One region of the Pseudomonas sp. B12(2026) genome, then DNA from elsewhere that is predicted to be linked to it. Evidence: riboswitches for the same ligand, from Rfam matches in the RefSeq annotation. Region 1 holds a riboswitch; each other region holds the start of a gene.
The links. Region 1 has a riboswitch for cobalamin ahead of cobG (precorrin-3B synthase). Riboswitches for the same ligand answer to the same signal wherever they lie in the genome.
Positions count from the first base shown of each region.

Region 2: another riboswitch for cobalamin. It lies ahead of AC3B6A_RS03790 (TonB-dependent receptor domain-containing protein); the one in region 1 lies ahead of cobG (precorrin-3B synthase).
Region 3: another riboswitch for cobalamin. It lies ahead of btuB (TonB-dependent vitamin B12 receptor); the one in region 1 lies ahead of cobG (precorrin-3B synthase).

Region 1 is NZ_CM173430.1:668,526-672,730, reverse strand. Features, by position in the region: gene AC3B6A_RS03195 (cobalt-precorrin-5B (C(1))-methyltransferase) at 1-598, opposite strand, end outside; gene cbiE (precorrin-6y C5,15-methyltransferase (decarboxylating) subunit CbiE) at 686-1,888, opposite strand; cobalamin riboswitch at 1,946-2,177, shown strand; gene cobG (precorrin-3B synthase) at 2,266-3,612, shown strand; gene AC3B6A_RS03180 (precorrin-8X methylmutase) at 3,605-4,205, shown strand, end outside.
Region 2 is NZ_CM173430.1:788,496-792,700, reverse strand. Features, by position in the region: gene dxs (1-deoxy-D-xylulose-5-phosphate synthase) at 1-1,616, shown strand, start outside; cobalamin riboswitch at 1,650-1,828, shown strand; gene AC3B6A_RS03790 (TonB-dependent receptor domain-containing protein) at 1,934-3,805, shown strand.
Region 3 is NZ_CM173430.1:4,326,023-4,330,227, forward strand. Features, by position in the region: gene btuB (TonB-dependent vitamin B12 receptor) at 1-1,648, opposite strand, end outside; cobalamin riboswitch at 1,763-1,987, opposite strand; gene AC3B6A_RS20090 (ABC transporter permease) at 2,109-3,260, shown strand; gene AC3B6A_RS20095 (ABC transporter ATP-binding protein) at 3,257-4,042, shown strand; gene AC3B6A_RS20100 (MlaD family protein) at 4,044-4,205, shown strand, end outside.

The sequences.
Region 1 (4,205 bases):
TGCCCTGCTGGATCGAGGCGATGTAGGCGGCGCAGGAGAAGGGCCGGACGATGCCGGTGGTGCCGAGGATCGACAGCCCGCCGAGGATGCCCAGGCGCGGGTTCATGGTCTTCAGCGCCAGCCCGGCGCCGCCCTCGACGCCGATGGTCACCTCGAAGCCGCCGCCGTAGCCGCATTCGGCAGCCAGCGCGGCGAGGTTGTCGCGCATCATCTGGCGCGGCACCGGGTTGATCGCCGGCTCGCCCACCGCGAGCACCAGGCCCGGCTTGGTGACCGTGCCGACGCCTTCGCCGGCGTGGAAGCGCACCCCCGGTTCGGCGCTCAGCGCGACGCGGGCGAAGACCAGCGCGCCGTGGGTCACGTCCGGATCGTCGCCGGCGTCCTTCAGCGTGCCGGCTTCGGCGCCGTCGGCGGTGCGCCGGCAGAACTCCAGGCGCAGGGTCGCGCTGCGCTCCTTCGGCAGGACGATCTGCGCGGCATCCAGGCACTCGCCGGTGAGCAGCAGGCGCGCCGCCGCCAGGCTGGTGGCGGTGGCGCAGCTGCCGGTGGTGTAGCCGCTGCGCAGCGGGCGGGGTTGTTCGGGGGTTTCGTCACGCATCGCGGCAACCACCACAGGATGAGTAGCCCATGCTGCCCGGGATCGATGGGTATCGCTGCGCTCCACCCATCCTACGCAGGAGCGGCATCATGCCTTCCACGCCTCCAGCAGGGTAATCGGCAGCGCCGCGCGCCAGGTGTCGAAGCCGCCCAGCGGCTGGGCCTGGGCGATGGCGATGCGGGTCAGTTCGCCGCCGATGCGTTCGCGCCAGCTCACCAGCAGCGCCTCGCTCTGCAGGGTGACGGCGTTGGCCACCAGCCGGCCGCCGGGCTTGAGCCGGTCCCAGCAGTGCTCGAAGACGCCGGGGACGGTGACGCCGCCGCCGATGAAGATCGCGTCGGGGCGCTCCAGTCCCTGCAGGGCCTCCGGCGCCGCGCCGCAGACCAGTTGCAGCGCCGGCACGCCGAGGGCGTCGCGGTTGCAGCGGATATGCTCCTGGCGGCCTTCGTTGGCCTCGATGGCGAGGCTGCGGCAGCTCGGGTGCGCGCGCATCCATTCGATGCCGATGGAGCCGCAGCCGGCGCCGACGTCCCAGAGCAGCTCGCCGGGTTTCGGCGCCAGCCGCGCCAGGGTCACGGCGCGCACGTCGCGCTTGGTCAACTGGCCGTCGTGGCGGAAGGCATCGTCCGGCAGGCCGGTGGTCAAGGGCAGGCGAAGGGCATCGGCGCCCGCCACGCACTCCAGCGCAATCAGGTTCAGCGCGGCGCTCTCGCTCAGCGACCAGTCGCTGGCCAGCCCGTCGATGCGCCGCTCGGACTCGCCGCCCAGGTGCTCCAGCACGCTGATCCGGCTCGCACCGAAGCCACGCTCGCACAGCAGCGCCGCGACCGCCGCCGGGCTGCCGCCGTCATTGCTGAGGATCAGCAGCCGGGCGCCGTGATGCAGTTGCCCATGGAGCGCCGCCAGCGGGCGCGCCACCAGCGACAGCAGGGTGCAATCCTGCAACGCCCAGCCCAGCCGCGCGGCGGCCAGCGAGGCGGAGGACGGCGCGGGCAGCACGAGGATTTCCTCGGACGGAATCTGCCGGGCGAGGCTCGCGCCGACGCCGAACAGCATCGGGTCGCCGCTGGCCAGCACGCAGGTCGGCTCACCGCGCCGGCGCAGCACCGGCTCCAGGCTGAACGGGCTGGGCCAGGCCTGGCGATGGGCGCGCAGGCCGTGCGGCAGCAGCTCCAGCTGGCGCGGCGCGCCGATCACTTCGCGGGCGGCGAGCAGGGCGCGGCGCGCGGCCTTGCCGAGGCCGGCATAACCGTCCTCGCCGATGCCGACGATGGTCAGCCAGGGCGTCATGAAAACTCCTCGGGTCGATCCGACGGGCAGGCTTTTCCCGCCCTCGGGCAAAGCAGGCATAATACCCGCATCGTCGGTGCTCGTAGGACGCTTCGCTGTTTGATCGCGATGCATCCGGGAGCCGAAGAGGGAACACGGCTGAACCGTGGCTGCCCCCGCAACTGTAAGCAGCGAGTCCGCGCAATCCGATCGCATGGCAGACATGTCGATCTGGCCACTGGGCAACCGGGAAGGCCGCGCAGGATGACGACCTGCCAGCCAGGAGACCTGCCGACGAGACCAGTCGCGCGTGCGCACATCGAGCGGGGTGTATCGGTGTCGTGAAATCCCCTCCGGGGGATTCGCAGGTCACCGCGACCCCAGCCCTGGTGACCTCCGTGCACGACTCCTCAGCTCTGCCCGTCCGACCGCATGCCTGCCCCGGCCTGCTGCGCATCGTGGCTTCCCGCGATGGCGGCATCTGCCGCATCAAGCTGCCCTGTGGACAACTCGACGCCCGCGCCGCCCGCGCCATCGCCGCTGCCGCCGGACGCCACGCCGACGGCGTGCTGGAGGCGACCAACCGCGCCAACCTGCAGATCCGCGGCGTGCATGCCGGCGCCGGGAACGCGCTGAGCCGCGAACTGCTGGCCGCCGGCCTCGGCCCGCGCGAGCTGGCGGCGGACGACGTGCGCAACCTGCTGGTCAGCCCGGCCCTCGGCCTGGACGCCGCCACGGCGTTCGACGCCGGCCCGCTGGCGCGCCAACTGCTCGACCTGCTGGAGCGCACCCCGCGCTTCCACGGCCTGTCGCCCAAGTTCGGCGTGCAGCTGGACGGCGGCGAGTCGCTGGCGATGCTGGAGCACCCCAACGATATCTGGCTGTCGGCGATGTCCGACGACGCCGCGCCGCATTTCGCCTTCGGGCTCGCCGGCTGTCCACCGCAGATCGGGACGGATCGCCCCGCCCTGGCGGCAGTCTCCGCCGAGCAGGTGCCGCTGCTGGTGGAAAGCCTGCTGCACCTGTTCCTCGACCTGGCCGGCGACGGCCAGACGCGCATGCGCCACCTGCGCGAGACGCTGGGCGACGCCGCGCTGCTGGAGCGCCTGCAGCAACGCCTGCCCTTCCCGCTGCTGTACGGTCCGCTTGTGGACAACTGGCGGCGCCCTGCGCCGGATGCCTACGCGCACCTCGGCATGCGTCCGCAGCGCCAGCCGGAGCGCGCCCTGGTCGGCGCGGGATTCGTCCTCGGCCGCCTCGACAGCGCCACGCTGCTCGGCCTCGCCGATCTGGCGGAGCGTTTCAGCGGCGGGCAACTGCGCCTGACGCCCTGGCAAAGCCTGATCCTCCCCGACGTGGCGCAGGCCGATGCCGCCGTCGCGCTCGGCGCGCTGGGCGAGCTCGGCCTGGTGATCGACGCGGCCCAGCCGCTGTCGCGCCTCGTCGCCTGCAGCGGCTCCAGCGGCTGCGCGCGCGGGCTGGCCGACACCAAGGGCGACGCCCTGCGCCTGGCCGAACGCCTGCGCCACGCGCCGCCGGCCGGCGTGCACCTGTGCGGCTGCCCGCGCTCCTGCGCCGCCGCCCACATTGCGCCGCATACCCTGCTGGCCGTCGCCGACGGCCGCTACGACCTGTTCCGTCGCGCTGACGGCGTGGCCGGCTTCGGCCAGCCGCTGGCGCGCAACCTTTCCCTCGACGAGGCCTGCGACCTACTCGCCGCCCCCGGAGCCCTTCCCGATGCTTGATTACATCCGCGACGGCCAGGCGATCTACCGCCAGTCCTTCGCCACCATTCGCGCCGAAGCCGACCTGTCCGGCATCCCCGCCGACCTGGAGAAGCTCGCCGTGCGGGTGATCCACGCCTGCGGCATGGTCGACGTGGTGCAGGACCTGCGCTTCTCCGCCGGCGCCGGCGCCATCGGCCGGGCGGCGCTGGCCGCCGGCGCGCCGATCCTCTGCGATGCGCGGATGGTCGCCGAGGGCATCACCCGCGCGCGCCTGCCGGCGCACAACGAGGTGATCTGCACCCTCAACGACCCGGACGTCCCGGCGCTCGCCCGCGAGCTGGGCAACACCCGCTCGGCGGTGGCGCTGGAACACTGGCGCGAACACCTGGAAGGCAGCGTGGTGGTGATCGGCAACGCGCCGACCGCCCTCTTCTACCTGCTGGAAATGCTCGACGCCGGCGCGCCGAAACCGGCGCTGATCCTCGGTTTCCCGGTGGGTTTCGTCGGCGCCATGGAGTCCAAGGACGCCCTCGCCGCCGACAGCCGCGGCGTGCCCTACGTGATCGTCCGTGGCCGCCGTGGCGGCAGCGCGATGGCGGCCGCGGCGGTGA
Region 2 (4,205 bases), 120 kb from region 1:
GCGAGCGCATGGGCACCCTGCGCCAGAAGGACGGCCTGGCCGCCTTCCCGCGCCGCTCGGAGAGCGAGTACGACACCTTTGGTGTCGGCCACTCCAGCACCTCCATCAGCGCCGCCCTCGGCATGGCCATTGCCGCGCGCATGCAGGGCTCGGGCCGCAAGTCGGTGGCGGTGATCGGCGACGGCGCGCTGACCGCCGGCATGGCCTTCGAGGCGCTCAACCACGCGTCGGACGTCAAGGCCGACATGCTGGTGGTCCTCAACGACAACGACATGTCGATCTCGCACAACGTCGGCGGCCTGTCCAACTACCTGGCCAAGATCCTCTCCAGCCGCACCTACAGCAGCATGCGCGAAGGCAGCAAGAAGGTGCTTTCGCGCCTGCCCGGCGCCTGGGAGATCGCCCGCCGCACCGAGGAATACGCCAAGGGCATGCTGGTCCCCGGCACGCTCTTCGAGGAGCTGGGCTGGAACTACATCGGCCCGATCGACGGCCACGACCTGCCGACCCTGATCGCCACCCTGCGCAACATGCGCGACCTCAAGGGCCCGCAGTTCCTGCATGTGGTGACCAAGAAGGGCAAGGGCTTCGGCCCGGCCGAGATCGACCCCATCGGCTACCACGCCATCACCAAGCTGGAACCCGAGGGCGCCGCCGCCCACGCCGCGCCGAAGAAGGCCGGCGGACCGAAGTACTCCGGCGTGTTCGGCCAGTGGCTGTGCGACATGGCCGCCGAGGACCCGCGCCTGGTCGGCATCACCCCGGCGATGAAGGAAGGCTCGGACCTGGTGGCCTTCGCCGACAGGTTCCCGGACCGCTACTTCGACGTCGCCATCGCCGAACAGCACGCCGTGACGCTGGCGGCCGGCATGGCCTGCGACGGCGCCAAGCCGGTGGTGGCGATCTACTCCACCTTCCTGCAGCGCGGCTACGACCAGCTGATCCACGACGTCGCGGTGCAGAACCTCGACGTGCTGTTCGCCATCGACCGCGCCGGTCTCGTGGGCGAAGACGGTCCGACCCACGCCGGCAGCTTCGACCTCTCCTACCTGCGCTGCATCCCCGGCATGCTGGTGATGACCCCCAGCGACGAGAACGAACTGCGCAAGCTGCTCACCACCGGCCATCACTTCGACGGGCCGGCGGCGGTGCGCTACCCGCGCGGCACCGGCCCCAACGCCTCCATCGAACGGGCGCTGGCGCCAGTGGAAATCGGCAAGGGCGTGCTGCGCCGCGAGGGCAAGGCCGGCAAGGTCGCCTTCCTGGTGTTCGGCGTGCAGCTGGCCGAGGCGCTGAAAGTCGCCGAGCGGTTCGACGCCAGCGTCGCCGACATGCGCTTCGTCAAGCCGCTGGACGAGGAACTGGTGCGCCAGCTGGCCGCCAGCCACGAGCTGCTGGTGACCGTCGAGGAAAACACCGTGATGGGTGGCGCCGGCGCCGCCGTCAGCGAATTCCTCGCCCGCGAGAACCTCCAGCAGCCGATCCTCCACCTGGGCCTGCCGGACTACTACGTGGAACACGCCAAGCCCGCGCAGATGCTCGCCGAGTGCGGCCTCGACGCCACCGGCATCGAAGCCTCGGTGGCCGCGCGCCTGGAAGCGCTCGGCAACCGCTGAGCGCATCCCTCCCCCGGAGTATTGCCAGTGAACGGGCGCACCGACTAAGGTGCGCCCGTTTTCGTTCGAGGTAACGGGAAGCAGGTGAAAGACCTGCGCTGCCCCCGCAACGGTAACCGACCGCAGGCCCTGGCCTGCCGCGCTGCGAACCGCCACTGTGCATCCGCATGGGAAGGCCGCGAGCGTGGGTGTCGGCAGCCCGGAGACCGCCCCCGAACGCCCAGACAGGTGTTGCGGAGGGCCGCACCGTCAAGTGCGGCCCGCCGCCCTTGCCACGCCCTCCTCGAAAGTCATCCGACCGCTTTTGAGGACGTTCCATGAAACTGACCCGACTCGCCCTGGCCACCGGCCTGCTGCCCGCCCTGGCCTGCGCCGACGCCAGCGTCGCGCCCGACGACGTCTACGCCCTGCCCGCCCTGGTGATCACCTCCGGCCGCCAGGTCCAGCCGCGCGCCCAGGCCACCTCCGCCAACAGCGTGTACACCCGCCGGGAGATCGAGCGCCTGCAGGTGCGCAGCGTGCCCGAACTGCTCAAGCGCGTGCCCGGCGTGCAGATCGGCAGCTCCGGCGGGGTGATCTCCTACTCCGTGCGCGGCACCGGCACCGCGCAGACCCTGGTGCTGGTCGACGGCCAGCGCGTCGCCTCGGCCAGCACCGGCATCGCCCGCCTGGACTACCTGAGCATCGACAACGTCGAACGCGTGGAAGTGACCCGCGGCCCGCGCTCCTCGCTGTACGGCGCCGACGCCATCGGCGGGGTGATCCAGATCTTCACCCGCCGCGGCGAGGCCGGCCTGCACCCGGAAGTGCGCCTGGCGGCCGGCAGCCACGGCACCTTCGAGCGCAGCGTGAACCTGTCCGGCGGCGACCAGCGCACCACATTCAACCTCGGCGGCAGCCTCGACGAGCGCGACGGCTGGGACCGCACCAGCGACAACGTCGGCGCCGACAGCGACGACGACGCCCAGCGCAACAAGGCCGTGCACCTGAACCTCGACCACCGTTTCAACGAGGACTGGAAGGCCGGCCTGAACCTCAACGACCAGCGCGGCAAGAACGAATACGACGACGCCTACAACTTCGAACCGGGCTCGCCGCGCGACGAATTCCGCGTCAGCAGCTACAGCGCCTACCTCGACGGCCAGTTGACCGACATCTGGAACAGCCGCCTGGAGCTGGGCCGCAGCTTCGACCGCAACAAGGCCGTGGGCGCCGCCGACAGCTGGAACAACGGCACCCTGGAAACCACCCGCCACTCCGCCGGCTGGATCAACCGCCTGCAACTGGACGCGGCCAACCAGCTCACCCTCGGCGCCGACTGGTACGAAGACCGGGTCGAGGGCACCACCGTCTTCGCCGAGGACCAGCGCGAGAACCACGCCTTCTTCGCCCAGCACAGCTTCAAGGGCGACCGCTTCGGCACCGAGCTGGGCCTGCGCCACGACGACAACCAGGCCTACGGCAGCCAGAACAGCTGGAACGCCGCCTTCAGCCTGCCGGTGGGCGACAGCCAGAGCTGGATCGCCAGCTACGGCGAAGGCTTCCGCGCCCCCACCTTCAGCGACCTCTACTACCCCGGCGCCGGCAACCCGAATCTCAAGGCCGAAACCTCGAAGACCTACGAACTGCAATGGCGCGGCGACTTTTCCGGCACCCAGCTGGAAGCCTCGCTGTACCGCACCGAAATCGACGACCTGATCGCCTGGGACAGCGCCAGCAACCAGCCGGAGAACATCGCCAAGGCGCGCATCGACGGCTTCGAGGCCAGCATCGCCCGCGAGGTGCTGGGCTGGCAGGCCGCCCTCGGCCTGAGCCTGATCGACCCGCGCGACCGCGACAGCGGCCACACCCTGCCCTACCGCGCGCGCCGCACCCTGAGCCTGGACCTCGACCGCCAGTTCGGCGCCTACGGCGTCGGCGGTTCCTGGCGCGCGGTCAGCCAGCGCTACGACGACGCGGCCAACACCCGCCAGCTCGCCGGCTACGGCGTGCTCGACCTGCGCACCAGCTGGCAGGCCAGCGACGAGGTGCGCTTCGACCTGAAGCTGGATAACGCGCTGGACCGCGATTACACCCTGGGCGACTACCTGCGCCCGACCAGCCCGATGGACTTCATGGGCGAACCCCGCCCGTATCAGGAACCGGGCCGTACCGCGCTGCTGGCGGTAACCTGGACGCCGGAGCTTTAAGGACCGCTTTTCCGTAGGAGCGAGCTTGCTCGCGAACCCGCTCGACGCCGGCCCTGCCGGCGGATCGCGGACAAGGTCCGCTCCTACAGGGTGCACCGCTTTCGTAGGAGCGGAGCTTCTCCGCGATGCTTTTGTCTTTTGTTTGGGCTGGGGTGTTTCTGCGCCGCTTCGGCGTGTGCTGAGCGATTTGGTTTCGCCCTCCCGGGCGAGTCCCTTTTGGGGCCCCAAAAGGAACCAAAAGGGCCCGTCCCGGCATCCGGGTCTTCGCTTCGCTCAGACTCCCCTCGCTCCGGTATTGCTCCGAGGGTCGGCTTGCAAGGGCCATCCATGGCCCTTCAAGCCTCTCGCGGCATCCATGCCGCTCGCCCCTCTGCGCAATACCTCCACTCGGCCTCCTGAC
Region 3 (4,205 bases), 2.3 Mb from region 1:
GGCGGCCCTCGGCGTGCAGACTGGCGCCCAGGCTCAGCGCGTCGAAGCGCCGGTCGAGGTCCAGGTTGAACAGTTGCCGGGCGCGGCGCGGCAGCTCGTTGCCACGGCTGCCGCTGGCGCGGCTCTCCGGGTCGAGCAGGCTGGCGTTGGCGTTCCACGTCCAGTCCCGCCACTGGCTGCCCAGTTGCAGCTCGACGCCACGGATGCGCGCCTGGTCGATGTTCTCCGGCGCCTGCAGCGCCGAGTCGTAGGCGATCAGGTCGTCGATCGCCGTGCGGTACAGGTTCACCGCCCAGTGGCCCCAGCCGTGGCGGCCGTCCACGCCGAGCTCCAGGCTGCGCGAGGTTTCCGCGTCGAGGTCGGGGTTGCCGTAGCCGGGGTAGTAGAGCTCGTTGAAGGTCGGCGCCTTGAAGGCCGTGCCGTAGCTGGCGAAGGCGCGCACCGCGTCGGTCAGCGCATAGCCCCAGGCGAGGTTGCCGGTGTTGCGGCTGCCGAACTGCTGGTTGTCGTCGTGACGCAGGCTCAGCTGCCAGTCGTGGCGTCCGGCGCTGCCGAGGTACTGGGCAAAGGTGCCGCGGTTGTCGCGGGAGGTCACCGCGTAGTCGGTGGAGCTGCTCAGCGCGTCCCGCTGCCAGTCGTAGCCGAGGGTCAGGGTCTGGCCGGGCGCCAGTTCCAGGTCGTTCTGCCAGGACGCGGTGTCGCGCCGGCTGTCGAAGCGCGAGTAGAACGCGCCGTCCTGATAGGCGTCGGCGTTGTCCTCGCTGCGCCCGGCGGACAGGCTCACCCGCCAGGGCTCCAGCGGGGCGAAGCGCGCGCGGCCGCCGATCACCCGCTGCACGCCCCGGGTGTAGGCATCGAAGCCCCGGGTGCGGCGGCTGTTCACCGCGTCGAAGTCGTTGTGCGAATCGCTCTGCAACAGGCTGCCGTCCAGCTCCAGGCCGTTGTCGAAGCGATAGCCGGCGCGCAGCGAGCCGGCAAGGTTGCGGTAACCGTCGCTATCCGGCTCATGGCCGCTGGCGCCGTCGGCCCTGGCGTCGATGCCGGCGGTATCCAGGCTGGAGACGCCGAGGGCGAACCAGCCGCGCCCGTCGCTGGCCGAGGCCCCGGCGCTGCCTTCGTAGGTGCCCTGGCTGCCCGCGCCGGCGTAGGCCCAGGGCCTGAAACCCTGCTCCGCCGCCTGGCGGGTGAAGATCTGGATCACCCCGCCGATGGCCTCGGAGCCGTACAGGCTGGAGCGCGGCCCGCGCACCACCTCGATGCGCTCGACCAGTTCCAGCGGCAGGTCCTGCAGCGAGGCGCCGCCGGAGGACACCGAGCCGGCCTTGACGCCATCGATCAGCACCAGCACATGGTCGGATTCGCTGCCGCGCAGGTAGAGGCTGGTGGCCTTGCCGGGCCCGCCGGCGTTGCTCAGGGAGATGCCCGGCAGGCGCCGCAGCAGGTCCGGCACCGACTGCGCCTGGGCGCGTTCGATGTCCGCGCGGTCCAGCACGCCGACCGCAGCGAGGCTCTGCCCGGCGCGTTGCCCGGTGCGGGTGGCGGTCACCAGTTGATCGTCGAGCACCAGCGGCGTGTCGTCCGCCGCCAGGCCGATACAGGAAAAGCCGCCCAGCGCCAGCGCCGTCGGCCAATAGAGGAAATGCTTCACGTGAACTCACTCCGCCGCTCTCACCCGCGCGGCTCTGACCGAAAAAGGCAGGCGGAGGACGGGAACGCCCCGGCAGCGCAGGCCGGCCGGAGCGATCGGCAGCGCCTCCCGCGATGCCATGGCTTGCAGCAGGCCGGTCTCCGGGCTTGCGAGTGGCGCCGTGAGAGGCTCCGGAAACCGCGCCTTCCCATGCCGGTGGCACAGTGGCGAAATGCGGTTCGATGCTCGCTTACCGTTGCGGGGGCAGCGCCGGACTGGTCGACCCGGAGGATCGAATTCACCGGCTTCCCTGTTTCACCCCCGACTTGCGCCGGGGGCACCTGAAGCAGGCGCGCAGCTTAGAGGCTCGCCGCCCGGGGCGTCAATTGAACAGGCTGTCGCGGCCCCCGCCAAAGCCCGCGCCAGAGCGGCCAACAGGTGAAACACAACGCAGCTGGTGGCACCGCAGAAACTCGCTAGAATGCGATGCATGACGACTGCACAACCCGGCCGACTCCAGCTCGATACCCGCTCCAGCCCCCCGCTGATGCACGTCAGCGGCGACTGGACGCTGGCGCATTTCGCCGCGCTGGAGGCCCAGGTCGCCGACGCGCGCCAGGGCGGCCAGCCCGCCGCGCTGGACTTCGGCGACCTCGGCGCGCTCGACACCGCCGGCGCGGCGCTGCTCTCCGACGTCATCGGCGGCGCGCGCATGGGCCAGCTGGAGCAGATCGCCCGCAACCTCTCCGCCGAGCGCCAGGCCCTGCTGCGCGCCGTGGGCGGCGCCATCACCCAGTGCCGGCTGGACGAGCGCAAGCCGCCGCCGGGCAACGCCATCGTCGATGTGCTCGAACGCATCGGCATCGGCTCCGTCATCTTCTGGGGGCATCTGGTCGGCGTGCTCGGCTTCATCGGCCTGACCCTGCAGACCCTGCTGCGCAGCCTGCCGCGCCCGCGCCGCTGGCGCCTCACCTCGCTGGCCGCGCACATGGAGCAGACCGGCCTCAACGCCGTGCCCATCGTCGCCCTGCTCACCTTCATGGTCGGCGCGGTGGTGGCCTTCCTCGGCGCCACGGTGCTGAGGAAGTTCGGCGCGGCGATCTACACCGTCGACCTGGTCGGCTTCTCCTTCCTGCGCGAATTCGGCGTGCTGCTCACCGCCATCCTCCTCGCCGGCCGCACCGCCAGCGCCTTCACCGCGCAGATCGGCTCGATGAAGGCCAACCAGGAGATCGACGCCATCCAGGCCCTGGGCATGGACCCGGTGGAGCTGCTGGTGCTGCCGCGGGTGCTCGCGCTGCTGCTGACCCTGCCGATACTGACCTTCCTGGCGATGCTCTCCGGCATCTTCGGCGGCGGCGTGGTCTGCGCCCTGAGCCTGGACATCTCGCCGCGCCTGTTCCTCTACATGCTGCAGAACGACATCGCCGTGCAGCACTTCCTGGTCGGCATCGTCAAGGCGCCGGTGTTCGCCTTCATCATCGCCGTGATCGGCTGCCTGGAAGGCTTCCGCGTCAGCGGCAGCGCGCAGTCGGTGGGCGAGCACACCACCTCCGCGGTGGTCCAGTCGATCTTCGTGGTGATCCTGCTGGACGCGGTGTTCGCGCTGTTCTTCATGGAGATGGGCTGGTGAGCGAACCGATCATCGCCGTCCGCGACCTGGCCAACCGCTTCGGCACCCACGCCGTGCACGAGCACCTCGACCTCGACGTGATGAAGGGCGAAATCCTCGGCGTGGTCGGCGGCTCTGGCACCGGCAAGTCCGTGCTGCTGCGCAGCATCATCGGCCTGCGCCAGCCCAGCGAAGGCAGCGTGCAGGTGTTCGGGCAGAACCTGCAGGCGCTGGCGCCGCAGCGACGCTCGCAGCTGGAGCGGCGCTTCGGCGTGCTGTTCCAGAACGGCGCGCTGTTCTCCTCGCTGACGGTCAGCGAGAACATCTGCCTGCCGCTGATCGAGCACGCCCGGCTGTCGCGCAACGACGCCGAATTCATGGCCAAGGTGAAGATTTCCCTCGCCGGCCTGCCGCCGGATGCCGGCGCCAAGTACCCGGCCGAGCTGTCCGGCGGCATGGTCAAGCGCGCCGCCCTGGCCCGCGCCCTGGCGCTGGACCCGGACATCCTGTTCCTCGACGAGCCCACCGCCGGCCTCGACCCCATCGGCGCGGCGGCCTTCGACCAACTCATCCTGACCCTTCGCGACGCCTTCGGCCTCACCGTGTTCCTGGTCACCCACGACCTGGACACCCTCTACACCATCTGCGACCGCGTCGCCGTGCTCTCGCAGAAGCGCGTGCTGGTGGTCGGCCCGCTGGAGCAGGTCGCCGGGACCGACGACGCCTGGGTCCGGGAATACTTCCACGGCCCCCGTGGCCGCGCCGCACAGCAGGCCACGCAGCCCCTGCGGGAGGAAAACTGACATGGAAACCCGCGCCCATCACGTGCTGATCGGCCTCTTCACCCTGATCGTCTCCATCGGCGCGCTGCTCTTCGCGCTGTGGCTGGCGCAGTCGACCAACGACCAGAAATACAAGTTCTACGACGTGATCTTCAACGAGGCGGTGACCGGTCTCTCCGAGGGC